2 regions of the Sphingobium sp. TA15 genome follow, and region 1 is predicted to be linked to the other one. Evidence: riboswitches for the same ligand, from Rfam matches in the RefSeq annotation. Region 1 holds a riboswitch; the other holds the start of a gene.
What was found. Region 1 has a riboswitch for cobalamin ahead of Sj15T_RS19020 (DUF1636 domain-containing protein). Riboswitches for the same ligand answer to the same signal wherever they lie in the genome.

Region 1 (15,013 bases):
GATGTTCTGCGCCGCGCTCTGCGCCCTTCCCATCGCCTTCGCCGCGCAGGCGCCGGGCTTGTGGGTGGCGGTCGGGCTGATCGGCCTTGCCTGCGCCGGGCACCAGGGGTTTTCCGCCAATGTCTATGCGCTGCCGGGCGACCTCTTTCCCCGCTGGATGGCGGGATCGGTCATCGGCCTTGGCGGGCTGTCGGGCGCTATCGGCGGCATGCTGATGGCGAAGTTCGCCGGCATGATCCTGGAAAGCGTCGGCAGCTTCCAGCCGATCTTCATCGTCGCGGCCTGCGCCTATCTGGTCGCGTTACTGGTCGTTCACCTCATCGTGCCGCGCTACGCGCCCGTCACCCTTTCGGAACCCCGTTCATGAAGCCGCTGAAGCTCCACACCGACCGCCTTTTCCCCGCCGAGCCGCGTACCCGCGACATCGCCCGCGCGCTCCATGCCACGGTCAGGGATTTGCCCATCGTCAGCCCGCACGGGCATACCGATCCGCGCTGGTTCGCCTATGATGACCCCTTCCCCAACCCGTCCGAACTGCTGATCGTCCCGGATCATTATGTCTTCCGCATGCTGATGAGCCAGGGCGTGAAGCTGGAGGAGCTGGGCGTTCCGACCAGGGACGGCAGCCCCACCGAAACCGATCCCCGCGCCATCTGGCACAGGTTCGCCGCCCATTATCACCTGTTCCGGGGCACGCCGTCGCGCATGTGGCTCGACTGGGTCTTCGCCGAAACCTTCGGCATCGACGTCCGGCTGGGAGCGGACACCGCCGACCATTATTACGACGTCATCGACGCCGCGCTGAAGACGCCCGCTTTCCGTCCCCGCGCCCTGTTCGAACGCCATGGCATAGAGGTCATCGCCACCACCGAAGGACCGCTGGATCCGCTGGACCATCACCGCGCGATCCGGGCGTCCGGCTGGGGCGGCAGGGTGATCACCGCCTATCGGCCGGACCCGGTGATGGACCCGGCGGTGCGCGGCTTTGCCGACAATGTCCGCGCCTTCTGCGCCATGGCGGGGGAGGATGCGGGCAGTTTCGCCGGCTATCTGCGCGCTCATGAGAGGCGTCGCGCAGACTTCCGCGCCGCCGGGGCGACCTCCACCGATCATGGCCATCCCACGGCCTTCACCGCGCATCTCGGCAAGGCGGAGATCGAGGCGCTTTATGCCAGCGTCATGTCCGGTCCCGTCAGCGACCGCGACGCCGAATTGTTCCGTGGCCATATGCTGGTGGAAATGGCGCGCATGTCGATCGAGGACGGCATGGTGATGCAGCTTCATCCAGGCGTGCATCGCAGCCATAATGCAGCCGTTCTGGCGCGTTTCGGCAGGGACAAGGGCGGCGACATTCCGGCGGCCGGAGAGTTCGTCCAGGCGCTCAAGCCCCTGCTCGACCTTTACGGCAATGACCCGCGCCTGACGCTGATCCTCTTCACCCTGGACGAGGATGTCTATTCCCGCGAACTCGCGCCGCTGGCGGGCCATTACCCCGCCCTGAGGCTGGGTCCGCCCTGGTGGTTCCATGACAGTCCGGAAGGAATGCGCCGCTTCCGCGAGCGCGCGACCGAGACGGCGGGCTTCTACAACATGGTCGGCTTCAATGACGACACCCGCGCCTTCCTGTCGATTCCGGCGCGGCACGACATGGCGCGGCGGATGGACTGCGCCTGGCTGGCGCGGCTGGTGGCCGAACACCGACTGGAAGAAGACGAGGCCTTCGAACTCGCCCGCGCCCTGTCCTACGACCTGGTGAAGCAGGCCTATAAGCTGTGAGGCGCCTATCCTCCGCGACGCTCGGCACATTGCCCGCTGATGTGATCCGGCCTGCCTATGATCGCGCTGCGGTGAGGGCTGGCGTCGTTCATCTGGGCATCGGCGCCTTCCACCGCGCCCATCAGGCGGCGGTCTTCGACGACGTGCTGAATGCCGGCGACCTGCGATGGGGCATCGTCGCCGCCTCCTTGCGCTCATCGCAGGTGCGCGACCAGATGGCGCCGCAGGACGGCCTCTACGCCATGCTGGTGCGGGACGGCTCGTCCGAGGGGGCGCGGATCATTGGCGCGGTCCAGCGGGTCATCGTCGCGCCGGAGGAGCCGCAGGCCTTGCTGAACGCCCTGGCGTCGCCCGACACCCATGTCGTGACGCTGACCATTACCGAGAAGGGCTACAGGCTCGATCCAGCGACCGGCGCGCTGATCGAGGACGATCCGCAACTGGCGGCCGATCTCGCCTCGCTGGCCAGGCCGCAGACGGCGCCGGGCTATCTGGTGGCGGCCCTGGCGATGCGGAAGGCCCTGGGCCTGCCGCCCTTCACGGCGATTTCCTGCGACAATCTGCCGCATAATGGGCAGCGGTTGCGCAATGCCGTGCTGGCGCTGGCGCGCCGCCACGATCCCGCGCTGGCCGAATGGATCGGGGAAGAGGGGGCCTTTCCCGAAACCATGGTCGACCGCATCGTGCCCGCCACCACGCTGGACGATGTCGCCGCGCTCGCCGCGCGGCTGGACGTGGAAGACCGGGCGATGGTCAAGACCGAACCCTTCATCCAATGGGTGATCGAGGACCGATTTTGCGGCCCGCGCCCGAAATTCGGGGCAGGGGTGCAATTGACCGCCGCCGTCGCCCCGTGGGAGGAGGCGAAGCTGCGCCTGCTGAATGGCGCGCATAGCGGCATCGCCTATCTGGGCGGCCTTGCGGGCATCGACCATGTGCATGAAGCGCTGGCGCTGCCGGCGATCCGCGCCTTTGTCGAGGCGCTGTGGGACGAGGCGCAGACGACGCTGTCGCCGCCGCCGGAACTGGACCTCGCCGCCTATCGCGACGCGTTGATGGCCCGCTTCGACAATCCGACGCTGCGCCATCGCACGCGCCAGATCGCCATGGACGGATCGCAGAAGCTGCCCCAGCGCCTGCTCGCCCCCATCGCCGCGAGGCTGGCGGCGGGGCAGGGGATAGAGGCGCTCTCGCTCGCCGTCGCAGCCTGGATGCGTTGGCAGGCGGGCCGGGACGATCTGGGCAACGCGCATGGTGTCGACGATCCCCTGGCAGGCGCGATCGCCGCCCGCCTCGCGGATGCCGATACGGCGGAGGAGCGGGTCGCCGCGATCCTGCGCCTCGACGCGGTGGTGCCGCCCGCACTGGCCGCGAATGCGGCTTTCCGCATGGCGCTGATCCGGTGGCTCGCCATCCTCGAAACGCAGGGGGCGTTGGCGGCGCTCTCCACCTTCCAGGAACGGATATGATGCAATTCGCCAAGGTCGACTTTGGCGCCCGGCATTCAGGGACTCGTTGCAACGCCTGATACCGTTAACGCAGGTGGCGTCATACAGACAGGGCCAGAGGATCGACCGATCGCCGGCCGGGCATCGCCGTCACCTTGGCGCCTGTGGAAGCTGGTCCGAGTCTCGCCGGGATCGATTGCGCCTGGGACTTCCAGATCCAGAAAGTCCGCTTGTACCGTTACCAATAAAGTCTGTTCCGGGCTTGACAAAAATAACTCAGGGTTTATCAAAGCCTAACTGATAGCGCTACCAGACAGGCTTACCGGATAGGCGGAAGCTGCGCTCAGGAGGGGATTTTTGATGGCCGATTCTCATATTCGTTCTTTCCGCATGGCGCTTTGCGCGGCCTCGGCCTTCGGCGCGCTGACGCTGGCCCAGGCGGCGATCGCCCAGGACAGCGCGGCCCAGCCCGCCGCTCAACCCGTCGCCCAGCAGGATGAAGCCGCCGACATCGTCGTGACCGGCATTCGCGGCAGCTTGCAGAGCGCGACCAACGCCAAGAAGAACGCCGTAGCCTTCGGCGATTCCATCTTTGCCGAAGACATCGGCAAGCTGCCCGCCACCAACCTGGCTGAAACGCTGAACCGCATGCCGGGCGTACGCCTGAACCGCGACATCAGCGGCGAAGGCACGCAGGTCGCGATTCGCGGCCTTGGCCCCAGCTTCACCCGCGTGCTGCTGAACGGATCGCAGCTTCAGGTCGCGTCGGACGGTGGCACGAACGGCGGCAGCGCCAATCGCGAAGTCGACCTCGACTTCTTCCCGTCCGAACTCTTCACCCGCCTCGACCTTGCCAAGACGCCGTCGCCCTCGACTCTGGAAGGCGGCATCGCAGGCACCGTCAACCTGCGCAACGCCCGCCCCTTCGACAAGCCGGGCACCCACGTCACCGTGGTCGCGCAGGGCCAATATACCGACAGCAATGAAAAGCTGAGCCCGCGCGGCGCGATCGTCGCCAGCCATACGACCGACACGTTCGGCATCCTGGTGGGCGTCGCTGGCGTCAAGACGAAGACGCGCATCGACGGCTTCGACACGGTCGGCTGGACCGACGGCAATCTGGGTCCGGTCAATGGCGTGCCCGATGCTGGCGGCAACAACTTCTTCTGGGCATCGACCGTGCCCGCCAATGCCGGGCATGGCCTCATCCCCGGTCAGCCGGTCGATGTCGTCGCGACATCCGGCCTGACCCGCGACCAGCTGAGCACCGCGCTGCTGCCGCGCCTGGGCCGCAATACGCTGACCGATGGCGACCGTTCGCGCATCTCCGCCCTGGCCTCGCTCGAATGGCGGCCCAGCGATACGATGCATTTTGCCCTGGACGGCATCTGGGCCAGGTCGAAGCGCGACTATTCACGCATCAACATGAACTGGCAGGTCCGCAACTCCGGCCCCGGCACGGGAGCGCAGGCGACCGGCGGCATGATTCCGATCGACCTGACCGTCGACGACAACGGCGTCGTGACGTCGGGCACCTTCGCCAACTCCTCCTTCTTCCTGGAGGCGAGCCAATTCAAGCAGACCACCAAATTCTGGAACATCAATCCCAGCCTGAGCTGGCAGCCGACCGACACGTTGAAGGTCGATCTCAGCGCCAATTATTCCAAGAGCCGCTTCTTCCGCGAGCAGCCGACCTTCGCGTTCCAGACGCCGCCCAATTCCGGCGTCGACGTCTATTATGACAACATGCAGGGCTACTATCCGTCGATCACCACCAATGTCGACCTGAACGATCCCAATCTGGGCTGGCAATGGTATCGCCAGAACATCGCATTGGTCCGTCGCAAGACGGAAACAAAGGGCGCGCATCTGGACGTCATGCTGGGCGACGCCGCGTTCAACGTGAAGGTAGGGGCCGCCTATGACCGGGCGACCCGTTCGATCCGCGCCTATGACAACAGCCAGGCCTATCAGCTTTCGGTCTGCGGCACGGGTTGCACCGGCGCCACCGGATCGATCCCGACCAGCGCCATTCCGCAATATCTGATGCCGATGACGGTGGGCAATTTCGGCCATCTGGCGAACCGCAATATCGGCTATAACGCCTTCATCGTGCCCGATTTCGGCGCGATCAAGGATGCGACCGACTATTACAGCTATCGCGACAGCGCACCGGAAACGCGCGGCGCGGTGACCGGCGGCGCGACCGGCGACATGGACGAAAAGGTGTGGGGCGCCTATTTTGAACTGAACGGCGTCACCACCATCGCGGATCGCGACCTGCACATCAATGCCGGCATGCGCTACGCCGCCACCGACCAGTTGGTGGTCGGTCCCAGCCAGGTGGGCACGGCGATCGTCGACATCACTTCGCGGTCGAAATATGACAATTTCCTGCCGTCCATCAACCTGACCTACGACATCGCCGACAATGTGAAGCTGCGCGCCTCCGCCTCGCGGACCATGACGCGGCCGGACGCCAGCCAGATCCTGCCGGGCGTGACCTTCACCGATCCATCGGCGCTGGTGGCGACCGCCGGCAATCCGACGCTGAAGCCCTATACTTCCGACAATTACGATCTGGGCGGCGAAATCTACACCGGCGGCATCGGCTATGTCGGGCTGTCGCTGTTCCAGAAGAATGTCCAGGGCTTCACCGTCACCCAGTCCCAGGACGTCGCCTTCGGGTCGCTCAACATCCCCTATGACAGCCTGATCGCAACCCAGCAGCAGGCGCTGACCAACCGCGCGGCATCGACCGGCGTTGCGATCAACGACCTGATCGTTTCGGTGAACCGGCCGATCAACCTCAGCGACCTCAAGATCAAGGGCGTCGAGGCGACCTGGGTGCAGCCGCTCGATTTCCTGGTGAAGGGCCTGGGCTTCTCCGCCAACGGCACTTACCTCAAGCAGTCGTCGAAGCTGATGCCGGGTCAGGCGACCAGGCTGGTGGCGACCGGCGTTTCCAAATGGTCGTACAATCTTCAGGGCTTCTATGAAAATAACGGCCTGTCCGTAAGCCTGAACTATGTCTGGAACGACAAGTCGATCGCGGTGAACGCGCCGCAGAACGGCATTACCGGCGCCGCCCTGCGCAATGATGCCCGTGGTCAGCTCGACCTGTCGGCGGGGTATCAACTGCCCTTCCTCAACAAGGCGATGCGCCTGACGCTGGATGTGCTGAACATCGCCAACGAGCCGATCCGCACCACCTTCGAATATGATAATGCGCCCTATTCGATCTACTATCCGGGGCGGACCATATTGGCGGGCATTCGCGCGAATTTCTGATCCTCCCCCAAGGAGCCTGGGGCCGGTCGCAAGACCGGCCCCCTTTCTTCATTCGATGAGGACAAGCCCATGCGGTTGACCCTTGCCGCCTTTCTCCTCCCGCTGGCGGCCTGCGTCGCGACCCCGGCCTGGGCAGCGTCATGCCCGGTACATTGGACGGCGGCCTGGGCCTCCGCCCAGATGGCGCCGACCGGGGACAATGCGCTGGCGCCGGGCATGCTGGCGGACAGCAGCCTGCGGCAGATCGTCCGGCCCTCCATCGCGGGGGACCGGCTGCGCGTACGCCTGTCCAATCTCGCCGGCACCGCCCCCCTGCACATAAGGGGCGCCAGCATTGCGCGGGCGCTGCGTGCCGGATCGCCGGCCATCGATGCGAAGACCCTCATTCCGCTACGCTTCGACGGGCGGGGCGATGTGACGATCCCGGCCGGCGCCGAATATCTGTCCGATCCGGTGGCGCTGCCGGTCCGCGCCTTTGACGATCTGGCGATCAGCATCGCCTTTGATGAGGAGCCTTCGGGTCAGACCTCTCACCCCGGATCGCGGGCGACCTCCTGGCTGCTCAAGGGCGATCATCTGACCGACCCCGCCATGGCGGGCGCGCAGACGGTGGAGCATTGGTTCTCGCTCGCCGGGCTGGAGGTGGAGCGCTGCGCGGCGGCGCAACTGATCGTCGCGCTGGGCGATTCCATTACCGATGGACGGGGGTCGACCACGAACGGCAACGACCGCTGGACCGACAATCTCGCCCGGCGGCTCCAGGCCGATCCGGCGACGCGGCATCTGGCCATCGTCAACCAGGGCATAGGCGGCAACCGCCTGCTGAACGACGGCCTTGGCCCCAATGCGCTGGCCCGGCTCGACCGCGACGTGCTGGCGCAACCGGGCGCGCGCTTTCTGATCCTGCTGGAGGGCATCAATGACATCGGCACGCTGACGCGTGAAACGCAGGTGAGCGATGCCGAACATGCGCGGCTGGTATCGCGCATCATCGGCGCCTATCGCCAGATCGTCATGCGGGCGCGCGCCAGGGGCATCAAGGTGATCGGCGGAACCATATTGCCCTTCGTGGGCAACGACTATTATCATCCCGACGCCCGCAACGAAGCCGACCGCCAAGCCGTCAACCGCTGGATTCGCGAGCCGGGGAATTTCGACGGGGTGATCGATTTCGACCGGGCGATGCGCGATCCCGCCCATCCCGACCGCCTGCTTCCGCGCTATGATGTCGGGGATGCATTGCATCCTTCGCCCGAAGGCTATCGCGCCATGGCCGAGGCGATCCCGCTCGACCTGTTCAAATAGCAGGAGCCGGGCGGCCTGACCGATCTCCGCCCATTTGCCTGTCATCCTTTAGGGCAGGGCGGATTGCCAATGGCGATCCCGCCGCATTATGAATCGACAAGGACGATATTGTCGGACTTAATAGCGCAAGCCTGCCAAGGAAGAACCGGCCCATGGACGACATGACCAGCGATCCCTTTGCGGCGCTCAGCCGGCGGGACCATCCGCTGCGGGCTTCCCTGTCGCGGGAAATGCATATTCGCGGCCTGCCCCGGTTCGATGCGCCTGCCCTTGCCCTGCAATTCGTGCTGCTGGTCGACGAGCAGCAGGCCGAGAAGGGCATCGCCCTCCTGTCCGACCGTTTTCCCGCCCTCAAGCCCGGCGACCGCTTCCTCGCGGCGCGGATCGGCGACCTCCATTTCTCCTGGGAGCGTCATACCGAATTCATGACCTACAGCTTCCTGGCGGCGGTCGAGGGCGCGACGCTGTTCGACCTCTCGCCATTTGGCGATGTGCCCGCATGGATGGCGGACATGCCGGGCAGGGTGATCCGTTCCACCCAGATCGCGATGGTCATGAACGAGCCGCCGCCCGCTGCGATCGCGGCGCATTTCGCCACCGACGACCTCATCATTTCCGACGTGGCGGACGGCCAAGCCCGCATCTGGAGCGACTTTCGCCTGCACGCCGACGGCTTCGGCCGGCTGCTCATCCATGACAAGGGATTGCAGGGCGGCGAAAGTTCGCAACTGGTTCAGCGGCTTCAGGAACTGGGCAATTATCGCAAGATCGCCTTGCTGGGCCTGCCTGAAGCGCAACAGGCGACGCCCTTGCTCACCGCGCTGGAACAGCGGCTGACGGCGATCACAAGCCGCGTCGCGCAGAAGGATGCGGATGCCGATCAGGTGCTGGAGCAACTTTCCGCATTGAGCGCGGAGCTGGCCGGGATCGTGGCGCGCACCCGCTACCGCATGAGCGCGACGCAGGCCTATGCGGAAATCTGCCGCGACCGCATTCGCCGCCTCGCCGTCGCGCCGGTGCGGGGCTACCGCTCGCTCGACGACTTCACCGAGCGGCGACTGCTGCCGGCCATGCGCACCTGCGATGCCTTCACCCGCCGGCTGGAGGATCTGGCGCAGCGGACCGCCTGGACCAGCGCCTTGCTGCGCACGCGGGTCGACACCGCCCTTGCCCGCCGGAACCGCGACCTGCTGGCTTCCATGGACCGCCGGACCGCGCTGCAATTGCGGCTGCAACATACGGTGGAGGGGCTGTCGGTGGTGGCCATCAGCTATTATGCCCTTGGCCTTTGGCACCATCTGAAGGAAGCGCTGGAGCTTCAGGGATGGCATTTGCCCGCCTGGATCGATGTCGCGCTGTTCCCGGTGACCATCGTCACGGTCTTCCTGGGGATCGGGCAGATCAGGAAGGTCAAGCGGCCATCCGGCAGCGGGCATTAGGCCGCGTGCCGAACCTTCCCGATAAGTTGCGCCACGCCAAATTCATGACTTGATGGACATGGATCAAGGACCGGCGCCTGCCGGATCGCGCCGGCCCCGGAAGTTCCCTTCGTCCCGCTTACAGGATTTCGAGGGCGACGGCGGTCGCTTCGCCGCCGCCGATGCAGAGCGCCGCGACGCCTTTCTTGAGGCCCCGCGCCTTCAACGCCGCCACCAGCGTGGCGATGATGCGCGCGCCGCTGGCGCCGATGGGGTGGCCCAGCGCCGTGGCGCCGCCATTGACGTTGATCCTGTCGCGCGGAATGTCGAGGTCGCGCATCGCGATCATGGCGACGGCGGCGAACGCCTCGTTCACTTCGTAGAGGTCGACATCGCCGGAGGACCAGCCCGCCTTCTCCAGCACCTTGCGGATCGCGAAGACCGGGGCCGTGGTGAACAGCGCGGGAGCATGGGCATGGGCTGCGGCGGCGACGATGCGCGCTTCCCTCGCCAGGCCCAGCTTCTCCGCCACGTCGGCGCGGGTCAGCACCAGCGCGGCCGCACCGTCGGAGATGGAGGCGGAGGATGCCGCGGTGATCGCGCCGTCGCTGGCGAAGGCGGGCTTGAGCGACGGAATCTTCTCCGGCCTTGCATTGCCGGGCTGTTCGTCCTTGTCGACCTGGACCTCGCCGCCGCGCGTCCTGACGATGACCGGCACCACCTCTCCAGCGAAGGCGCCGCTGTCGATCGCCGCATTGGCGCGGGCGAGGCTTTCGATCGCATAGGCGTCCATTTCCGCGCGGGTGAACTGATAGTCGCGGGCCGTGTCCTCGGCAAAGGCGCCCATGGGCTTGCCGCGGTCATAGGCGTCCTCCAGCCCGTCCATCATCATCGTGTCGATGATCCGATCATGGCCGATGCGCGCGCCGGAGCGATGCTTGGGCAGCGCATAGGGCGCGTTGGTCATGCTCTCCATGCCGCCGGCGACGACAATGTCCACCGTCCCGGCGCTCAGCGCTTCGGCCGCCATGATCGCGGCCTGCATGCCCGAACCGCACATCTTGTTGACCGTGGTCGCTTCGACGGATTGAGGCAGGCCCGCGCCCAGCGCCGCCTGCCGCGCTGGCGCCTGGCCAAGCGCGGCGGGCAGGACGCAGCCCATATAGATGCGGTCTATGGCTTCCGGCGCGGCGCCGGAGCGTTCGACCGCCGCCTTGACCGCGACGGCGCCCAGTTCCGGGGCGGAGACGCTGGCCAGTGCGCCCTGAAAACCGCCCATGGGCGTCCGGGCATAGCCGGCGATGATGATGTCCTTGTTCATTTTTCTTTCCTCAGGCGCCTGGGCAGGTTCCGGACGGGGCGAAGCGCCGCGTCGCAGGCGAATCGCAACCCTGATTTTCCATTCGCATCGGTTCGCTCTTTTCCTATACCGCCGGGCGCATAGCCAGGGAAGGCGGCGCGGATTTGCCGTTCAACCCTCGCGATCCCGGACCACGGAACCGCGCCGGTTGGGCATGGCGTCGCCCTCCAGCCTGTCCGCCTTGCGGCTTCGCCGGGCGATGCGCTTTTCGACCAGGAGGAGCAAGGAAAGCAGCATCAGCGCGATCAGCGATCCGACGAGCACGAGCACATATTGGCCCGCCCCCGCCGTGATGCCGACGGCCGCGGCCATCCACAGGCTGGCGGCCGTGGTCATGTTGCGCACATCCCCGCCGCGCACGAAGATAAGGCCGCCCGCAATGAAGCCGATCGCCTGGGCAAGTCCCTGAACCACGCGGATCGGATCCCCGTCCGGGTGCACTTCCACCAATTCTAGCGCCGACAGCGTCAGCATGGCCGAACTCAGCGACACCAGGCCATGGGTGCGCAGGCCCGCATCATGGCCGTTGCGTTCCCGCTCGAAGCCCAGGGCAAGGCCGAGCAGCGTCGCAAGGACAAGGCGGACGAGCGTGGTACCGAAATCGTTGGCCAACATGGCCATGAAACCCGCGAAGGGCGGCTGCCGTTCCCTCCAGGACGGACGGAAGCGGAAGCCGAGGCCCGACCGCGTCGCCACCCTGCCATTTCCGGCCTTGCGATTGATCGAAGCCGGCTTTATCAGCACTGGCGCGACAGGTTCCCTGCAAGGGGATGAAAAGGGAAGTCGGGTGAAATGCCCGCGCTGCCCCTGCAACTGTAAGCGGCGAGCCTTCCGGCCATCGCGCCATTGAACCGACAGGGTTTCGAGAAGGCGGCCGGACAGCATCGACCCGCGAGCCAGGAGACCTGCCTGACGCCGTCGTTCTTCGACCGGACAGGGTGTGCCGGGCGAACGGGGGTCTCCTCGCCGAGCGACAGCCATCGCCTTGCCGGTGCGACCGCGCGGGGGGAGTCCTGTCGCCTGCCTGGTGCCGGCCCGTCCTCCCTTGCCCGGTTCCCGATGGGGCACATGCCGCCGGGCTGGAGGATGTGGAATGACTGATTTGCGGGGCCATTGCTGATGCTGCGGGCTGTCGGGCCTGGGGCGTCGGTGGTCGTCTGTTCGACCTGCCGTCTTTCGGCGGAGCAGCGGGAGGATGCGGCAGGGCGGCGAGGCGGCGCCCTGCTGGTCGAGGCGCTTCACAGGGTTCGCGACGGCGATCCCGCCTATGCGGCGGTCGCGGTGCAGGACATGCCCTGCCTCTTCGCCTGCGATCGCCATTGCGCGGTGCATGTGCGCGGGACCGGAAAGGTCGGCTATGTGCTGGGCGACTTCACCCCCGATGAGGAAGCCGCGCGGGCGATACTGGACTATGCGGCGCGCCACGCCGAAAGCGAGGAGGGCGTGGTGCGCTATGCCGACTGGCCGCAGGGGGTGAAGGGGCATTTCATCGTCCGCACGCCGCCCGACGGCTTCGTCTGTTCATGATCCGCTTCGTCGACCGGGCCGCCTTTGCCGCCGCTCTGGCGGAGCTTCCCGCCCCCGACGCAGGCGCTGCCGCAGCGGCGGCGGAGCGGCAGCGGGTGCTGACGAAGCCCGCCGGTTCGCTGGGGCGGCTGGAGGAGATCGCCCTGTTCATGGCGGGCTGGCAGCGGCGGGAACGGCCCCGGGCGGAGCGCATCCGCGCCGCTATCTTCGCGGGGAATCATGGCGTTGCGGCGCGGGGCGTCAGCGCCTTCCCGGCAGGGGTCACGGCGCAGATGGTGGCCAATTTCCGTCATGGCGGCGCGGCGATCAACGCGCTGGCCCAGGCCTGCGGCGCGGAACTGGCCGTCGTCGCGCTCGATCTGGAACGGCCGACCGGCGACATCTGCGCGGAGGCGGCCATGAGCGAGGCGGATTGCCTGAGCGCGATCAATGCCGGAGCGGCGGCGGCGGAAGAGGGCCTCGACCTGCTGTTGCCGGGCGAGATGGGCATTGCCAACAGCACGCCGGCGGCGGCGCTCTGCGCGCAGGCCTTTGGGGGTGCGGCGGCCCATTGGGTGGGGCGCGGGACAGGCGTGGATGGCGAGGGGCTGGCGCGCAAGGCCGATGCGGTATCGCTGGCGCTCGCCCTGCACGGGGCGCATTGCGCCGACGCCTTCGAAACCTTGCGGAGGCTGGGCGGGCGAGAGATCGCGGCGCTGGCGGGCGCGGTGCTGGCGGCGCGGATGCTGCGCGTGCCGGTCATGCTGGACGGGTTCATAGGCTGCGCGGCGGTCGCGCCGCTGGCGAAGGATAATCCGGCGATCGTCGACCATTGCATGGCCGCCCATATGTCGGCGGAGGCAGGGCATGAGCGCCTGCTGGCCGCTCTGGCGCTGGAGCCGTTGCTGCGGCTTGACATGCGGCTGGGCGAGGGGAGCGGCGCCGCGGTCGCCGCGCAGATCGTGCGATCCGCCCTGGCCGCGCATGGGGGCATGGCGAGCTTTGCCGAAGCGGCCGTGGCCGGCGCGCTGTGAACGCCTTTCCGCTCCACCTGATGCGCCATGGCGCGCCACAGCTTGCCGGACGGTTGCTCGGCCATCTGGACGCTCCGCCGGAGGCGGAGGGGATCGCCCTCTGCGTCGATCGGGCGCGGCATCTGGATTTCGCGCGAGTGGTGACGTCCGACCTCGCCAGGGCGCGGACGCCGGGCGCGGCGATCGCGGCGGAGCGGGACGTGGAGTTGGGCGTCGATCCGCGCTGGCGGGAACTGCATTTCGGGGATTGGGAGGGAGCCGACCCTACGCGCCTTCCGGCGGAGGATCTTGCCCGCTTCTGGGACGATCCGGACGGATTTCCCCCGCCTGGGGGTGAAAGCTGGACCGACCTATGCAATCGGATCGGGGACGGGCTGGCCGCGCTGGGCGAGCCGGTTCTGGTGGTCTGCCATGCCGGGGCGATCCGGGCGGCGCTGTCTGTGCTGTGCGGCTTCGACGCGCGGCGGGGCTGGGCGGTGGACCTGCCTTATGGCGCGGTGCTGAGCCTGCGGATCTGGCCCGAAGGACCGTCGGGGCAGATTACGGGCCTGATCGCATGAAGAGGCTGGTGCTGGCCCTGCAATTGATGACGCGCCTGCCTTTGCCCGCGCAGCATGTCGATGAGCGGGATTTCGCCGCCGCCGTCCGCTGGCTGCCCGCAACGGGCATCGCCGTCGGCCTGGCGGTCGCGGGCGGGGTCGGGCTGGGCATGCGGATCGACCCCTGGGCGGGCGCTCTTTTCGGCCTGGTTGCCTGGGTGGCCGTGACCGGGGCGCTGCATCTCGACGGATTGGGCGACATAGCGGATGCGGCGGGGGCGGCGCATGGCGACCGGACGCGCCTGTCCGCCGTCCTCGCCGATCCGCATGTCGGCAGCTTCGGCGTGGTCGCCATCGGTCTGCAATTGCTGGCCAAGCTGGTGCTGTTGCGGCTGTGGCTGGAGAGTTTTTCGCCATGGATGCTGGCGGCCGTGGCGATGGTGGCGCGCATCGGGCCTTTATTCTGGACGCGCTGGCTGCCCCCGCTCCACGAGGGACTGGCGAGCCGTTTTCGGGCCGGATGGCGGGCGGAGGCGTTTATCCTCTGGTCGATGCTGGCTCTGGCGGCGAGTTATCGGGCGCCCGCCCTTCTCGCGGCGGTTCCGTTGATCCCGCTTTGGGGCCTTTGGCTGCGGTCCCGGATCGGCGGCATCTCCGGGGATGGGCATGGCGCCGGCATCGAATTGCTGGAGAGCGCCCTGCTGCTGGCGATGGTGGCGGCGCGATGAGTGGTTTCGCCTGGCATGGCGGCCGCCTGGCGGAAGCCCGCGCCGTCTATGGCGGGAAGGAGTGGATCGACCTTTCGACCGGAATCAGCCCCTTCCCATGGCCGGGGGCCGATCATCTGGCCGTCGACTGGCGGCATTTGCCCGATCCGCGCGATCTGGCGGCGATGGAGGCGGCGGCCGCCGCCTGTTTCGGGGTAGATCCCGACCATCTTTGCACCCTGCCGGGCAGCGAGGCGGGATTGCGGCTGGTGGGGCGGATGCTGGACATGCCCGCTCGCTGGCTCGTCCCCAGCTATCGCACCCATGCGGAGATTTTCGCGCAAGGGGCCCCGTTGCCCGATGGGGAAGAACCGCCTCGCGAAGCGGTGGCCCTGCTGCTGGCCAACCCAAATAATCCCGACGGCCGCATCCTGCCGCCTGCGCGCCTGCTGCAATGGCTGGCCGGGCTGGAAGAGGGCGGAGGATGGCTGATCGTCGACGAAGCCTATGCCGACGCTGTGCCTTCATGCAGCCTGGCGTGCGAAGTGGGTGACGGGCGGCGGCTGATCCTGTTGCGGTCCTTCGGCAAATTCTTCGGGCTGGCCGGCGTCAGGTTGGGCTTTCTGCTT
Region 2 (15,013 bases), on a different replicon from region 1:
CCACGCAGTCGTGATCGGCGGCGGCCTGCTGGGGCTGGAGGCCGCGCATGGCCTCACCCTGCGCGGCATGAAGGTCACGGTCATCCACCTCATGGACACGCTGATGGAGCGGCAGCTCGACGAGGCGGCGGGCTGGCTGTTGAAGTCGGCGCTGGAAGGGCGCGGCCAGACCATCCTGACCGGCGCCAACACCGAAGCCATCTATGGCGACGGCAAGGTCGAGGGCGTCCGCCTGAAGGACGGCCGCGAAATCCCGGCCAGCCTTGTCGTCATGGCGGTGGGCATCCGCCCCTCGACCGCTCTCGCCCGCGAAGCCGGGCTGGAGGTCAATCGCGGCATCAAGGTCGACGATCATATGGTGACCAGCGACCCGGACGTGCTGGCGGTCGGCGAATGCGTCGAGCATGACGGCAATGTCTATGGCCTGGTCGCGCCGCTGTGGGACATGTGCCGCAGCCTGGCGGACGGGCTGACCGACCGGCATAGCGGCTACAGGGGGTCGGTCACCTCCACCAAGCTCAAGGTCGCGGGTCTGGACGTCTTCTCCGCCGGGGACTTTTCCGGCGGCGAGGGGTGCGAGGACATCGTCCTGCGCGACGCGTCTCGCGGCGTCTACAAGCGCGTCGTCGTCAGGGACGACCGGATCGTGGGCGCCGTGCTCTATGGCGACACGGCGGACGGCGGCTGGTATTTCGACCTGCTGAAGCGCGAGGAGGATGTCAGCGAAATCCGCGACCTGCTGATCTTCGGCCAGGCCTTCGCCTCCGGAGGGGGCGCGCTGGACCCTAAGGCGGCCGTTGCGGCGCTCTCGGACGATGCCGAGATTTGCGGCTGCAACGGCGTAGCCAAGGGCCAGGTCGTCGCCTGCATCGAAAAGGGCGCATGCAGCCTGGACGCGGTGCGCGCCACCTGCAAGGCGTCGGCAAGCTGCGGAAGCTGCACCGGCCTTGTCGAAAACCTGCTGAGCGTCGTGCTGGGCGAGGAGGTTCAGTCCGGCCCCAAGACCCTATGCAAATGCACCAGCTTCACCCATGACGATGTCCGCCGGGAGATCGTGGCGCAGAATATGCGCTCCATCCCGGAGGTGATGCAGTTGCTGCACTGGTCGACGCCGGACGGCTGCTCCTCCTGCCGCCCCGCGCTCAACTATTATCTGCTCTGCGCGCTGCCCGGCGAATATCAGGACGACCAGCAGAGCCGCTTCGTCAATGAGCGCATGCACGCCAACATCCAGAAGGACGGCACCTATTCGGTGGTGCCGCGCATGTGGGGCGGCCTCACCAACCCGCGCGAACTGCGCGCCATCGCCGATGTGGTCGAGAAATATGACGCCCCGATGGTGAAGGTGACGGGCGGCCAGCGCCTCGACATCTTCGGCATCAGGAAGGAAGACCTGCCCGCCGTCTGGGCGGACCTCAACGCCGCGGGCATGGTTTCGGGCCATGCCTATGGCAAGTCGCTGCGCACGGTGAAGACCTGCGTCGGGTCCGAATGGTGCCGCTTCGGCACGCAGGATTCGACCGGCCTCGGCGTCAAGATAGAGCGGATGACCTGGGGATCGTGGATGCCCCACAAGTTCAAGATCGCGGCGTCGGGCTGCCCCCGCAACTGCGCGGAAGCAACGATCAAGGACTTCGGCGTGGTCTGCGTGGATTCGGGCTATGAACTGCATGTCGGCGGCAATGGCGGCATCCATGTCCGCGCCACCGACCTGCTGTGCAAGGTCTCGACCGAGCAGGAGGCGCTGGATTATTGCGCCGCCTTCATCCAGCTCTACCGCGAGGAAGCCCGCTATCTGGAGCGCACCGCGCCCTGGATCGAGCGCGTCGGCGTCGATTATGTGAAGCGGCGGATCGTCGAGGACGAAGCGGGCCGCGAGGCGCTGCGCAGCCGCTTCCTCTATTCGCAGAGCTTCTCCCAGGAAGACCCTTGGGCGCAGCGCGCGGCCGGTGCGGACAGCGAACTGCACCAGCACCTCGAACCCCCAATGCCCTTTGGCGCCATCGCCGCGGAGTGAACCACATGACCGACTGGATCGACATCGGAACGCTGGCCGACATTCCCCAGCGCGGCGCCCGCACGGTGCGGATTGCCGGACAGAAGGAAATCGCCGTCTTCCGCACCGGCGACGACCATGTCTTCGCGCTGGTCAACGAATGCCCGCACAAGAAAGGCCCGCTGAGCCAGGGCATCGTCCACGGCCACAGCGTCGCCTGCCCGCTGCACAACTGGAACATCGCGCTCAAGACGGGCGAGGCGCAGGGCAATGACGAGGGCTGCACCCCGACCGTCGCGGTCAAGCAGGAGGGCGGCCGCATCCTGATCGCCCGCCCGGCCTCGCTCAAGGCGGCTGCATGAAGGTCAGTCTCCTTTCTCCCCTCCCTTTCAAGGGAGGAGCCGGGGGTGGGTGCGCCGCGCCCGCGGCGCCCGCGACGGTAGTGCTGCAGGCTCCCACCCACCCCAACCCCTCCCTTGAAAGGGAGGGGCTATGACAAGTGTCCGCACCACCTGCGCCTATTGCGGCGTCGGCTGCGGCATTTCGGCCACGCCGACCGGGCCGCGCTCGGCCGACATCAAGGGCGATGAGGCGCATCCCGCCAATGCCGGCCGCCTCTGCTCCAAGGGCACGCATCTGGGCGAAACGGTGGGCCTGACGGGGCGCCTGCTGCACCCGATGATCGGCAACAGGCGCGCAAGCTGGGACAAGGCGCTGGACCTGGTGGCGCGGAAATTCCGCGAAACCATCGACCGCCACGGTCCCGACAGCGTGGCCTTCTACGTCTCCGGTCAATTGATGACCGAGGATTATTATGTCGCCAACAAGCTGATGAAGGGCTTTATCGGCTCGGCGAACATCGACACCAACAGCCGCCTCTGCATGTCGAGCGCGGTCGCCGGGCACAATCGCGCCTTTGGCGAGGATGTGGTGCCCGCCAGCTATGACGATCTGGACGAAGCGGACCTGATCGTGCTGGTCGGCTCCAACACCGCATGGTGCCACCCCATCGTCTACCAGCGCATCCAGGCGGCCCGCGCCGCGCGCGGGACGAAGCTCGTCGTCATCGATCCGCGCCGCACCGAAAGCTGCGAAGGCGCGGACCTGCATCTGCCGGTGAAGCCCGGCACCGACGTCGCCCTGATGAACGGCCTGCTCGCTTGGGTAGCGGCGGAGGGCGCCACCGACCCCGCCTTCCTCGCCGATCATGTCAGCGCGCCCGAAGATTTCTGGGATCATGTCCGCGACGGGCACGACCTCTGGACGACGGCGAAGACCTGCGACATCGCGCCCGCGCTGCTGGAGCAATTCTACAAGCTGTTCGCCGCCACGCCGCGCACCGTCACGCTGTTCAGCCAGGGCATCAACCAGTCGATCCGCGGCACCGACCAGGTGAACGCGATCATCAACGTCCACCTCGCCACCGGCCGCATCGGCAAGCCGGGCGCCGCGCCCTTCTCGATCACCGGCCAGCCCAACGCCATGGGCGGCCGCGAAGTCGGCGGCCTTGCCTCCAGCCTTGCCGCCCATATGGATTTCGCGCCGGAAAATGTGGAGCGGGTGGGCCGCTTCTGGGCCGCCCCCGCCATGGCCACCAAGCCGGGCCTGAAAGCCGTCGACCTGTTCCGCGCCATCAACGAAGGCCGGATCAAGGCGCTCTGGATCATGGCGACCAACCCCGCCGTCTCCATGCCCGATGCGGGCCGCGTGCGCGAAGCGCTGGAGGCGATCCCCTTCCTCGTCGTGTCGGACATCATGGCCGACACCGACAGCAGCACGCATGCCCATGTCCGCCTGCCCGCCGCCGGATGGGGGGAAAAGGACGGCACCGTCACCAATTCGGACCGCACGATCAGCCGCCAGCGACCCTTCCTGCCGCTGCCGGAAGAGGCGAAGCCGGACTGGTGGATCGTCAAGGAAGTCGCCCGCCGCATGGGATGGCGCAGCGCCTTCGCCTATGACCGGCCTGCGGACATCTGGCGCGAACATGCGCGCCTGACCGCCTATCGGAATGACGGGGAGCGGCTGCTCAACCTGCGCTCCCATGCGACCATCGGCAATGACGCCTATGACGCCATGGAGCCGTTCCGCTGGGGCGGCACGCCCTTCGCCGACGGTCGCTTCCCGACGCCGGATGGCAAGGCGCGACTGGTCCTGACCAGGCAGATGGAGGTTCAGGAGCCGCTGCGGGACTGGCCGATGACGCTCAACACCGGGCGTTACCGCGACCAGTGGCACACGATGAGCCGCACCGGCCTGTCTCCGAAACTCGCGCGCCATCGCGAGGAGCCGCAGGTCGAAATCCATCCCAAGGACGCCGAGGCGCTGGGCATCGTCGACCGCGATCTCGCCCGCGTCCAGACGGCGCAGGGCAACAGCATCTTCCGCGTCAGCCTGAGCGAAGGCCAGCGCCCCGGCGAGATCTTCACGCCGATCCACTGGACCGACCGGATGTCGAGCGGCGGCCGCACCGGCCTGCTCCCCCGTCCGCTGGTCGATCCGCATTCAGGCCAGCCCGGCTTCAAATCCACCCCGGCCAGCGTCGAGAAGGTCGCGACCGAGTGGAGCGGTTTCCTCATCCTGCGCGGCGATGAGCCGGCGAAGCTGCCCTGCCTCTGGTCCACCCGGATCACCGTTCCGGGCGGCGCGCTATACGAGATCGCCGGCAATGGCGATCCGGCCCGCCTCGACGCCTTCCTTCCGAAGGGCGACCGGGTGGAGGCCATGGACGCCTCCCGCGGCACCCGGCGCGTCGCGACCATCGGCGAGGGCAGGCTGAACGGCGTGCTGTTCGTGACGCGCACCGGCCTGCTGCCGTCGCGCGACTGGCTGATCGGCCAGTTGCAGGCAGAGGGGGTCGGCGGCTCCGTCCTCGCGGCGCGGGGGCCGGGCAGCCAGCCGGAAAAGGGTGCGACCGTCTGCGTCTGCTTCGACATCGGGTTGAACCAGATCGTCGCCGCCATCCGCGAGCAGGATCTGGTCGACGTCGCCGCCATCGGCAAGGCGCTGGGGGCGGGGACCAATTGCGGATCGTGCCGCCCCGCGCTCGCCAACATCCTCACCCGGACATCGCAGGAGACGCTTCATGCAGCCGAATGAGCTTATCGCCCCGGGCGAGGTCTGGCTGGTGGGCGCAGGCCCCGGCGATCCGGACCTGCTGACCCGCAAGGCCGAAAAGCTGATCGCGGCGGCGGAGATCGTCTTCCACGACGCGCTGGTGGGGCCGGGGGTGCTGGGCCTGATCCCGCAGGGCGTCGAGCGGGTCAGCGTCGGCAAACGCTCCGGCCGCCACAGCAAGGCGCAGGAAAGCATCAACGACCTGCTGCTGGCGGCGGCGAAGGCGGGCAAGCGCGTCGTCCGCCTGAAGGGCGGCGACCCCTCGGTCTTCGGCCGCTCGGCGGAGGAGATGGAGCATCTGGCGGAGGCGGGCGTTGCCGTGCGCATCTGCCCCGGCATCACCACGGCCAGCGCGGCGGCGGCGAGCGGCCATGCCTCGCTCACCCTGCGCGGCGTGGCGCGGGGGCTGACGCTGGTGACGGCGCATCTGAAGGCGGGCGAGCCGCTGAAGCTCGACTGGGAAGCGCTGGCCCGGCCGGGCGGCACGCTGGGCATCTATATGGGCCGCGCCGCTGCCGGAGAAATCAGCCGCTCCCTGATCGCCGCCGGGCGCGATCCGGAGACGCCGGTGATGGTGGCGGTCAATGTCTCGCTCCCCAATGAGCGGTTGATCCGGGGCAAGCTGTCGGCGCTGGCCTTTCTGGTGGCGACGATCAGCGACGAAGACCCGACCCTGCTGCTGATCGGAGAAGCGGTGGCGGGGACAAATCTCCCCGCCGACATGGCCGCAAGCGCCTCTATCACGGTCTGACGTACATCTCCTCCGTTCGGGCTGAGCCTGTCGAAGCCCTCTTCTTCTCCTCAAGAGAAGCCGAACCCTTGGACAGGCTCAGCCCAATCGGGGAAAAGTGAACCGCTCCAGATCCTCCGGCCGGTTGATATTGGGCAGCACGAACTCCGGCCGCTCCACGATCCGCGCCCCGACCCGCTCCAGCCAGCCATGGATCGACCGGCTATTCTCCTCGGCCAGATGCGCATCCAGCTCTCCCGCCAATGAAGCGGGCCAGAATCCGGCCAGTTGCTGCCCCTTCAGGATCGCCGCGCCATCCCCGATCAAGGCCTGCGCCAACCCGTCCGGATAGACCGGAACGTCGCACCCCGTCGTCAGCACCGCGTCATAACCCTGCGCCGCCGCATGATGCAGCGCGGCGTTCAGCCCCCCTAACGGTCCCATGTCCGCCGCCGGCCGGTCCGCCAGCCCGGTCATTCCCGGAACGTGCCGCCCGCAAATCACGACCGTCTCGACATGCGCGCCCAGCGCCGCCGCCGCATGATCCAGCAATGTCCGCCCATCGAGCATCGCCAAGGCCTTGTCGCTGCCGAAGCGGCTGGATCGTCCCCCGGCCAGAACCGCGCCCAGCAATCGCATTCCGTCCCTCCTCATGCCGCTTGGCATTGTCCTCGCTTTCCCTTATGGCGCGCGGCGCGGGCGGGGACAAACCCTCGCGCGCAAAGAAGATCGCGCCGGTGCCCTCAAAGGGCTGAAAACGGGAATGCGGTGCGGACGGGAAACCGTCCTATTCCGCGGCTGTCCCTGCAACTGTAAGCGGTGAGCGCGATGCACTTCGGTCCATGGACCGGCCACTGGACGCAAGTCCGGGAAGGCGTGCATCGCTGCATTGACCCGCGAGCCAGGAGACCTGCCGGCGCATGGTCGCTCTTGCCCTGGCCCAGGGGTTGGCCATGGCACGGTGTTTTCCGTCTGAGCGACGAAGCGGCGCAGGGCCGCATCGGTGCGGGGGAGGGCACTGGCGTCGACTTCCCCCTGCGCCGACCGCGATGAGCGGATGCCCTGAGCCATGAAGTCGCAGCGACGCTCAGGGAAACAGATATAATGTTGAAAGCCACCATCTCTCTTGCCGCTTTGCTCGCGGCCGCGCCCGCCCTCGCCGCCGATGATGACGAGATCATCGTCACCGCGCTGGGCATCGAGCAGCCCCGCGACGAGGTCGGCCAGGCCGTCACCGTCATCGACGCCGAAACCATCCGCACCCGCCAGAGCGTCAGCGTCGTCGACCTGCTGGCCACCACGCCGGGCGTGCGCTTCAACCGCAGCGGCAGCCTGGGCGGAGTGACCGGCGTTTCGCTGCGCGGCGCGGAAACGACGCAGACGCTGGTGCTGATCGACGGGGTCAAGGTCAACGACACCAGCGGCATCGGCGACATGTACGATTTCGGCAATCTGCTGACCGGCAATATCCGGCGGATCGAAATTTTGCGGGGGTCCAACTCCATCGCCTATGGCAGCCAGGCGGTCGGCGGCGTCGTCAACGTCATGACCGGCACGCCTGCCGCCGGTTTCGCGGGCAACGCGTCGGTCGATTACGGCTATAGCGACACGCTGAACGCCAAGGCGGACGTTTCGGGCGGCAGCGGCATCGCATCGGGCGGCGTCGGCATCGCCTATTTCAACACCGACGGCATTTCCTCCGCCGCCAACGGCGCGGAAAAGGACGGCTATGAGAATATCGCCGCCAATGCCAAGCTGAAGCTGGCCTTCACCGATACGCTCAGCCTCGACCTGCGCGGCTATTATATCCATGCCGATCTGGATACCGACAACGGCGTGTTGGACAGCACGGCGGACACTTCCAAATCCGATCAATATGTCGGCTATGCTGGGCTGAACCTGGCGCTGTTCGACGGCAGGCTCACCAACCGGGCGGCCGTGACCTGGTTCCGCATGGACCGCGACTATACATCCGCATTCGGCCCCTATGGCTATTCGGGCACCAATCTGCGCTTCGAATATGAGGGCGTCTATCAGCCGGTCGATCAGGCGAAGCTGGTCTTCGGCTATGAACATGAACGGCCCGATTACGACTTCTCCGGCTTCGGCTCGACCGAAAGCCACCGGGCCGATATGGACAGCGTCTATGCGCTGGCCATCGTGAAGCCGGTCGCCGGCCTGTCGCTGACCGCCGGCGCGCGGCATGACGATCACAGCCAGTTCGGCGGCGCTACCACCTTCGGCGCCAATGCCAACTACACGCCCAACGCCGGCGCGACCAATATCCGCATGAGCTATGGCGAGGGGTTCAAGGCCCCTTCGCTCTACCAGCTTTACGGCGCCGACGTCGGCAATGCGGGCCTGCGTCCGGAGCGGTCGAAAAGCTACGACATCGGCTTCGACCAAAGGCTGGACGGCGACCGGGCGATCCTGTCCGTCACAGCCTTCCGCCGCGATACGAAGGACCAGATCAATTACGACTATTCGATCGGCCTTTACGGCGGGTACAATAATCTGGACCGCACCCGCGCCAAGGGGGTGGAGGCGATGCTGGCTCTGAAGCCTGTCGATGCGTTGACCGTCACCGCCGCCTACAGCCATGTCGATGCGCGCGACCGCAATACCGACGCCCGGCTGCCGCGCCGCGCCGCCGATGCGGTCAGCGTTTCGGCGGACTATGTCTGGCCCTTCGGCCTGTCGACCGGCGCGACGGTGACGATGGTGGGCGACAGCTTCAACGATGCGACCAACGCGATCCGGCTGGACGGCTATGCCGTGACAGACGTGCGGGCATCCTTCCCGATCCGGGAGAATCTGGAGATCTACGGCCGCATCGACAATCTGACCGATGAGAAATATGCCACGGTCCATGGCTATGGCACCTATGGCCGGTCGGCCTTCGGCGGCGTGCGTGTGCGCTTCTGAAAATAACCTAATGGCGCGGCGCGGCGTTCACCCGCACCGCGCCCTTGCGCACGGCTCCGTCAAGCTGCGCCATGCCCTTGTGCGCAGCGCCGTCAAGCTGCGCAGCGATGCTCCGCGCCGCATCGACATAGGCGGGGCCGCCGCACACCGTCCACGCCTGGGGCACGCGGATGCGCGGGATGGCGCGCAATATGGGATGGCGCAGCATCTCCGTCCCCTGATCGACCACCTCTTCGCTGCCGCTCTCCACGATCAGCCAGTCCGGGCGGGCGGCGATCATCTCCTCCAGCGACAGTTGCGACAGCGCCGGCTTGCCCAGCCTGCCCGCCAGATTGACCAGCCCCACGCGCCGCATCAGGTCGTCGACCAGCGTGCCGGTGCCGGTCATATAGCCGCGCCGTTGATAATAGGCCGCTACGCCCCGACGCTTCGGACGGGGCAGGGCGGCGAGGTCGCGATTCATGGCCCGGATCAGCGCTTCGCCCCGTTCGGTATGGCCGACCGCCGCCGCCACCTGACGGATCTGCTGGAGGATCATGGGATAGCTGTCGGCGCTCGCCAGCCCCAAAGTCCGCCATCGGCCCGGAGGCGCGCCGACGACGCTGCCGCCGGAAGGAAAGCCGATCAGCAGGTCGGGCCGCAGCGCCAGCACTTCCTCCGCCGGGCGCTTGAGCGTGCGGAAGGCGCGGGCCTTGCCGACCGCCGCCGACAGTTCCGGGTCGTGGCCATAGGGGCTGAGCGCCGCGATCTGCGCCGGGTCGGCCAAAGCGAGCACATATTGATCGGCGCAGGTGTTGAGCGACACGATGCGCCGGGGTTGGGCGGGCGCCGCGCCGGTCAGGGCCAGGGCGCAGAACGCTGTAAAGATTATTCTGCGCCGCACGCTGCTGCTCCCGGATTGTGCCTCAACAAACCACCGTGCTCCTGCCTTCGCAGGAGCACGGCACGCTGTAGCAAGCAACGAAGGCCGCGCAAGCCATGAGCGTCCGCCGTCACCCCTTGCTGATCCCCGCGCTGACGGCGCTGGCGCTGCTGGCCGCCCTTGCTTCCCTCACTCTTGGCGCGGTTCCGCTCTCCCCGGCGCGCATCTTCGCCGTCCTCGGCGGCGGCGGCGATGACATCGCCAGCGCCATCCTTCTCGACCTGCGCCTGCCCCGCATGCTGCTTGGCCTGATCGTCGGCGCGATGCTCGGGCTGGCGGGCGCGGCGCTTCAGGGCTATCTGCGCAATCCGCTGGCCGAACCTTCGGTCCTGGGGGCATCCAACTGCGCCGCGCTGGGCGCGGTCGGCGCGCTCTATTTCGGGCTGGCGCAGGTGCATCCGCTGGCGCTTCCGGCGCTCGCCATCCTCACCAGCCTGATCGGCATCGGCGCGCTGTTCCTGCTGGCCGGCCCTGCCGAAAGCCCGCTCACCCTGATCCTCGCCGGCATCGCCATCGCGACGCTGGCAGGGGCGGGGATCAGCCTGTCGCTGAACCTGTCGCCCAATCCCTTCGCCGCCATGGAGATCATGAGCTGGCTGATGGGCAGCCTTGAAAACCGCGCCTACGGCCATGTCTGGATCGCGCTGCCCTGCGTGGCGGTCGGCGCTGCGTTGCTGATCGCGGACGGACGGACGCTGGACGCGCTGACGCTGGGCGAAGATGGCGCGCAGGCGCTGGGCATCGACCTGCGCCGGGCGCGGCTGCGGCTGATGCTGGGCGTCGCCATCGGCGTGGGCGGCGCGGTGGCGGTGTCCGGGGCGATCGGCTTCGTCGGGCTGATCGTGCCGCATCTGGTGCGGCCGCTGACCGACCGTTCGCCCTCCGCGATCCTGCTGCCCTCCATGCTGGGCGGGGCGGCGCTGCTGACGCTGGCGGACATCGGCGTGCGGCTGATACCCACCAGCAGCGAACTCAAGCTGGGGGTGCTGACGGCCTTGCTGGGCGTGCCCGTCTTCCTGATCTACCTGATGCGGGAGCGGCGGCTATGGTGACGATCCGCGCGCAGGGGCTTTCCGTCCGTCTCGGCCGTCATCCGGCGGTGAACGGCATCGACCTTCATCTGGAGCCGGGACAGCTTGTCGGCATTATCGGCCCCAATGGCGCGGGCAAGTCGACGCTGATCCGGGCGATGCTGGGCCTGATCAAGCGGGAAAGCGGCTCGGTGCTGATCGACGGCGTGGACAGCGCGCGTCTAACCCGGCGGGAAATCGCCAGGCGCATCGCCTATCTGCCGCAGGGCCAGAGCCTGCACTGGCCGCTGGCGGTGGAGCGACTGGTGGCGCTGGGCCGGATGCCGCATCTGGGGCCTTTGTCCCGCCTTTCCTTGGAGGACGAAGCGCTGATCGACGCCGCGCTGGCCCGAGCCGATGCGCTGCATCTGAAGGGGCGGGTGGCGACCGAACTGTCCGGCGGCGAGCGCGCCCGCGTGCTGCTGGCCCGGGCGCTGGCGGTCGGCGCCCCCGCGCTGATCGCGGACGAGCCTCTGGCCGCGCTCGATCCGGGGCATCAGATCGACGTCATGGACCTGCTGAAGGCGGAGGCGCGGGCGGGATCGCTGGTCGTCACCGTGCTGCACGATCTCGGCATGGCGGCGCGTTATTGCGACCGGCTGGTGCTGATGGATCGCGGTTCGCCGGTGGCGGACGGCCCGCCGCTGGAGGTGCTGACGGAGCGGAATCTCGCCCAAGTGTACGGCATTGTAGCGCGCATCGAGGCAGACGGAAAGTGGCCGCTGATCCTGCCCGTGGGGCGAGTCAAAAGCTGAACTCCCTGTCGTTCCAGCGAGAAGCGGGGAGGCGCCCTTACTCCGCAAAAGACCGGGGCGCCGGAGCCACCACCGTGAACGCTCCCGCGCCGATCTCCGACACTTCCAGCGCCCGTTCCGCAATGCCGTCGCGGCCGAAGCGGAACGCCCCGTCGATCCCGGCAAAGCCCCCCGCATCGCGCAGCCGCGCCGCCGGGAAGGTCGTGCCCGGCTTCCAGTCGCGGGCAATCCGCACCGTCAGCAGCACCGAATCATAACCCAAAGCCGACAGCCGGAACGGCGCATTGCCGTAACGCGCCCGATATTTGGTCGCGAGCTGGCTGTAGAGCCCATCCGAAACGCTGGCGAACCACGCGCCGCGCAGCACGGGGCTGGACGCCAGGCCGCTGTCCGTATTCCACAATTCGGTGCCCAGCAGCCGCGCCGTAGCGCCGCCATTCTTCCGCACGATCGGCGCGACCTGCATCGCCACGCGGCCGCTGTCCGCGATCAGCAGCGCGTCATAGCTGGAGGACGCCTGCAATTTCCTGACCGCCGCCGTGATGGAGGCGGCGCTGCGGTCGAATGTCTGCATCGACACCACGGTTGCGCCCGCGCCCTCGACTGCGCGCAGCAGGGCTGTGCCCGACCGCTCGCCATAGACGCCCTTGGGCACCAGCGCGGCGAATTTGGACAGGCCCTTGCCCTTGGCGAATTCCACCACCCGCTCGATCGACTGGTTGGGGTTGTAGCCCATGATGTAGACGCCGTTTCCGGCGACGCTGGTGTCGTTGGAGAAGCTGATCACCGGCACGTTCGCCCGTGCCGCGATGGGTCCGACGATCCGCGCATCCTCCGCCAGCAACGGCCCCAGGATCAGCTTGTTGCCGTCCGCCAGCGCCTTGTTCGCCGCCGCCGCCGCGCCCACGCCGGTGTCATAGGTGGTGATGCGCACCTTGTCGGCCTTGGTGTCCAGCAGTGCCAGCGTGGTCGCATTGGCGATGGACTGGCCGACGCCCGCATTGGGACCGCTCATCGGCACCAGCAGCGCGACGCGGTGGCGCAGCGTGTCGGTGGGCAGGCCCTCGGTCACTTCGGGGCCGGTCTGCGTCGGGCCGGTCTGGGCCGGGCCGGGGCCTTTGGGCACGATGGATTGACAGGCGGCGACCAGCAGCGCGGTCGCTGCGAACAAAATCCGCCCGGCGCGTTTCATGGAAGCGAACAAGTCCGCTTGCCGGGGGGCATCCGTCTCTGTCATCTGGCATCCTTATGGAAACTGATATTGTTGATCTTGATGGTTCTGGGCTTGAGGCTGGGCTTTACATCGTTGCAGGGCCGATCGGCAACCTTGGAGACCTTACCCCCCGCGCGGCCGAAGTCCTGCGCCTTGCCGACGTGATCGCCGTGGAAGATACACGGGTCAGCGCACGCCTGCTGCGCCATGCCGGGTCGGACCGGCCGATGGTCCCCTATCACGACCATAGCGCCGAAGGGGTGCGCGCCCGCCTGATCGAGCGGATGGCGAGCGAATCGGTGGCGCTGCTGTCCGACGCGGGAACCCCGCTGATCTCCGATCCGGGGTACAAGCTGGTGCGCGACGCCCGCGCCGCCGGCCGCCGGATCACGACGCTGCCGGGGCCGAGCGCCGCCATCGCCGCGCTCACTTTGTCGGGCCTGCCGACCGACCGTTTCCTGTTCATGGGCTTCCTGCCGTCCAAGCAGAAGGCGCGGGGTGACGCGTTGGCTGAGATCGCTGCCCTGCGCGCCACGCTGGTCTTCTACGAAAGCGGCCCGCGCCTGTCGGAGAGCCTGGCCGCCATGGCCGAGCATCTGGGCGACCGCGAAGCCGCCGTCTCCCGCGAGATCAGCAAGGCGTTCGAGGAAACCGCCACCGGGACCCTCTCCGAACTGTCCGCCCGCTATGCCGACGCCCCGCCCAAGGGGGAGATCGTCGTCATCGTCGGCCCGCCCGGCGAAGCCCCGCCCGCCAGCGCGGAGGATGCCGACGCCGCGCTGCTCGAAGCCATGGAACGCCTCCCCGTCTCCAAGGCGGCGGGGGAGGTGGCGAAGAAACTCGGCCTCGACCGCCGCGCCCTCTACGACCGGGCGCTGGAACTCAAGGCGTGAGGCGTCAGGCCGCCGAAAAACGCGGGCGGCAGGCGGAACGGATCGCCGGCTGGTGGCTGCGCCTGAAGGGCTGGCAGATCGTCGGTCGCCGCATGCGCACGCCCGCCGGAGAGGTCGACCTGGTCGCCCGGCGCGGCGGGATGCTCGCCTTTGTCGAGGTGAAGGCCCGCGCCACCGGCGCCGATCTCGACCTCGCCATCGACGAACGCCGCCTTTCGCGGGTCGCCGCGGCGGCGGAAATCCTGTTCCACGACCTCGCGAAACCGGGCGACGACATGCGAATCGACGTGATGCTCCTTGCACCGGGCCGCCCGCCGCGCCATCTGGCGAATGTCTGGCATGGGGGCTGACTCGACCTCCGTTCGCCCTGAGTAGCCCCTGAGCTTGGCGAAGGGGCGTATCGAAGGGCGGGTGCGGGACGGTGCTTCGATACGGGACTTCGACAAGCTCAGCCCTACTCAGCGCGAACGGAAGAAGAGGAAAAGATTGCAGTGACCCAGCTCAACCCGCTCACCGTCGCCGTGCAGATGGACCCGATGGAGGGGATCAGGATCGGCGGCGATTCGACCTTCCACATCATGCTGGCGGGGCAGGCGCGGGGGCACCGGCTCTATCATTATCTCGCCCCCGACCTCACCTATCGCGACGGCCGCGTGCTGGCCAAGGCGCGCCCGGTGAAGGTGCAGAAGGTCGAGGGCGACCATTTCGTCTTCGGCGAGCCGGAGATGCTGGACCTCGGCCGCGACGTCGACGTGGTGCTGATGCGGCAGGATCCGCCCTTCGACCTCAGCTACATCACCGCCACCCATCTTCTGGAGCGGGTGCAGGAGGAGACGCTGGTGGTGAACGACCCCGCCTCTGTCCGCAACGCGCCGGAAAAGCTGTTCGTGCTGGATTATGCGCGCTTCATGCCGCCCACCATGATCACCCGCGACCTGGAGCAGGTGAAGTCCTTTCTCGCCCAGCATGGCGAGATCGTGGTGAAGCCGCTCTACGGCAATGCGGGCAACGCCGTCTTCCATGTCGGGCGGTCCGGCGCGAATCTGTCCGCGCTGGTGGAACTGTTCAACGCATCCTGGGTCGAACCCTTCATGGTCCAGGCCTTCATTCCCGGCGTCGCGGAGGGCGACAAGCGCATCGTGCTGGTCGACGGCGAAGTCGCGGGCGCGGTCAACCGCATTCCCGGCGCGGGCGAGATCCGCTCCAACCTCGCCGTCGGCGGATCGGCGGCCAAGACCGTGCTGACCGAACGCGAACTGGAAATCTGCGAAGCGCTTGGCCCGGAACTCAAGCGGCGCGGGCTTCTTTTCGTCGGGATCGACGTGATCGGCGGCGAATGGCTGACGGAAATCAACGTGACATCGCCCACCGGCATCGTTTCCATCGACGCCT

Region 2: linked by a shared signal. The riboswitch ahead of Sj15T_RS10635 (TonB-dependent receptor) and the one ahead of Sj15T_RS19020 (DUF1636 domain-containing protein) in region 1 are both predicted to bind cobalamin.

What each region holds. Positions count from the first base shown of each region.
Region 1 is NZ_AP025356.1:409,060-424,072, reverse strand. Features, by position in the region: gene Sj15T_RS19060 (MFS transporter) at 1-367, shown strand, start outside; gene uxaC (glucuronate isomerase) at 364-1,776, shown strand; gene Sj15T_RS19050 (mannitol dehydrogenase family protein) at 1,773-3,245, shown strand; gene Sj15T_RS19045 (TonB-dependent receptor) at 3,585-6,515, shown strand; gene Sj15T_RS19040 (SGNH/GDSL hydrolase family protein) at 6,585-7,820, shown strand; gene Sj15T_RS19035 (DUF3422 domain-containing protein) at 7,973-9,259, shown strand; gene Sj15T_RS19030 (acetyl-CoA C-acyltransferase) at 9,378-10,559, opposite strand; gene Sj15T_RS19025 (MgtC/SapB family protein) at 10,710-11,342, opposite strand; cobalamin riboswitch at 11,335-11,526, shown strand; gene Sj15T_RS19020 (DUF1636 domain-containing protein) at 11,718-12,125, shown strand; gene cobT (nicotinate-nucleotide--dimethylbenzimidazole phosphoribosyltransferase) at 12,122-13,138, shown strand; gene Sj15T_RS19010 (histidine phosphatase family protein) at 13,135-13,698, shown strand; gene Sj15T_RS19005 (adenosylcobinamide-GDP ribazoletransferase) at 13,695-14,405, shown strand; gene Sj15T_RS19000 (aminotransferase class I/II-fold pyridoxal phosphate-dependent enzyme) at 14,402-15,013, shown strand, end outside.
Region 2 is NZ_AP025355.1:2,129,894-2,144,906, reverse strand. Features, by position in the region: gene nirB (nitrite reductase large subunit NirB) at 1-2,017, shown strand, start outside; gene nirD (nitrite reductase small subunit NirD) at 2,023-2,358, shown strand; gene Sj15T_RS10650 (nitrate reductase) at 2,489-5,095, shown strand; gene cobA (uroporphyrinogen-III C-methyltransferase) at 5,082-5,864, shown strand; gene Sj15T_RS10640 (molybdenum cofactor guanylyltransferase) at 5,943-6,482, opposite strand; cobalamin riboswitch at 6,562-6,776, shown strand; gene Sj15T_RS10635 (TonB-dependent receptor) at 6,948-8,768, shown strand; gene Sj15T_RS10630 (ABC transporter substrate-binding protein) at 8,776-9,651, opposite strand; gene Sj15T_RS10625 (iron ABC transporter permease) at 9,747-10,742, shown strand; gene Sj15T_RS10620 (ABC transporter ATP-binding protein) at 10,736-11,515, shown strand; gene Sj15T_RS10615 (penicillin-binding protein activator) at 11,553-12,707, opposite strand; gene rsmI (16S rRNA (cytidine(1402)-2'-O)-methyltransferase) at 12,764-13,621, shown strand; gene Sj15T_RS10605 (YraN family protein) at 13,618-13,971, shown strand; gene gshB (glutathione synthase) at 14,113-15,013, shown strand, end outside.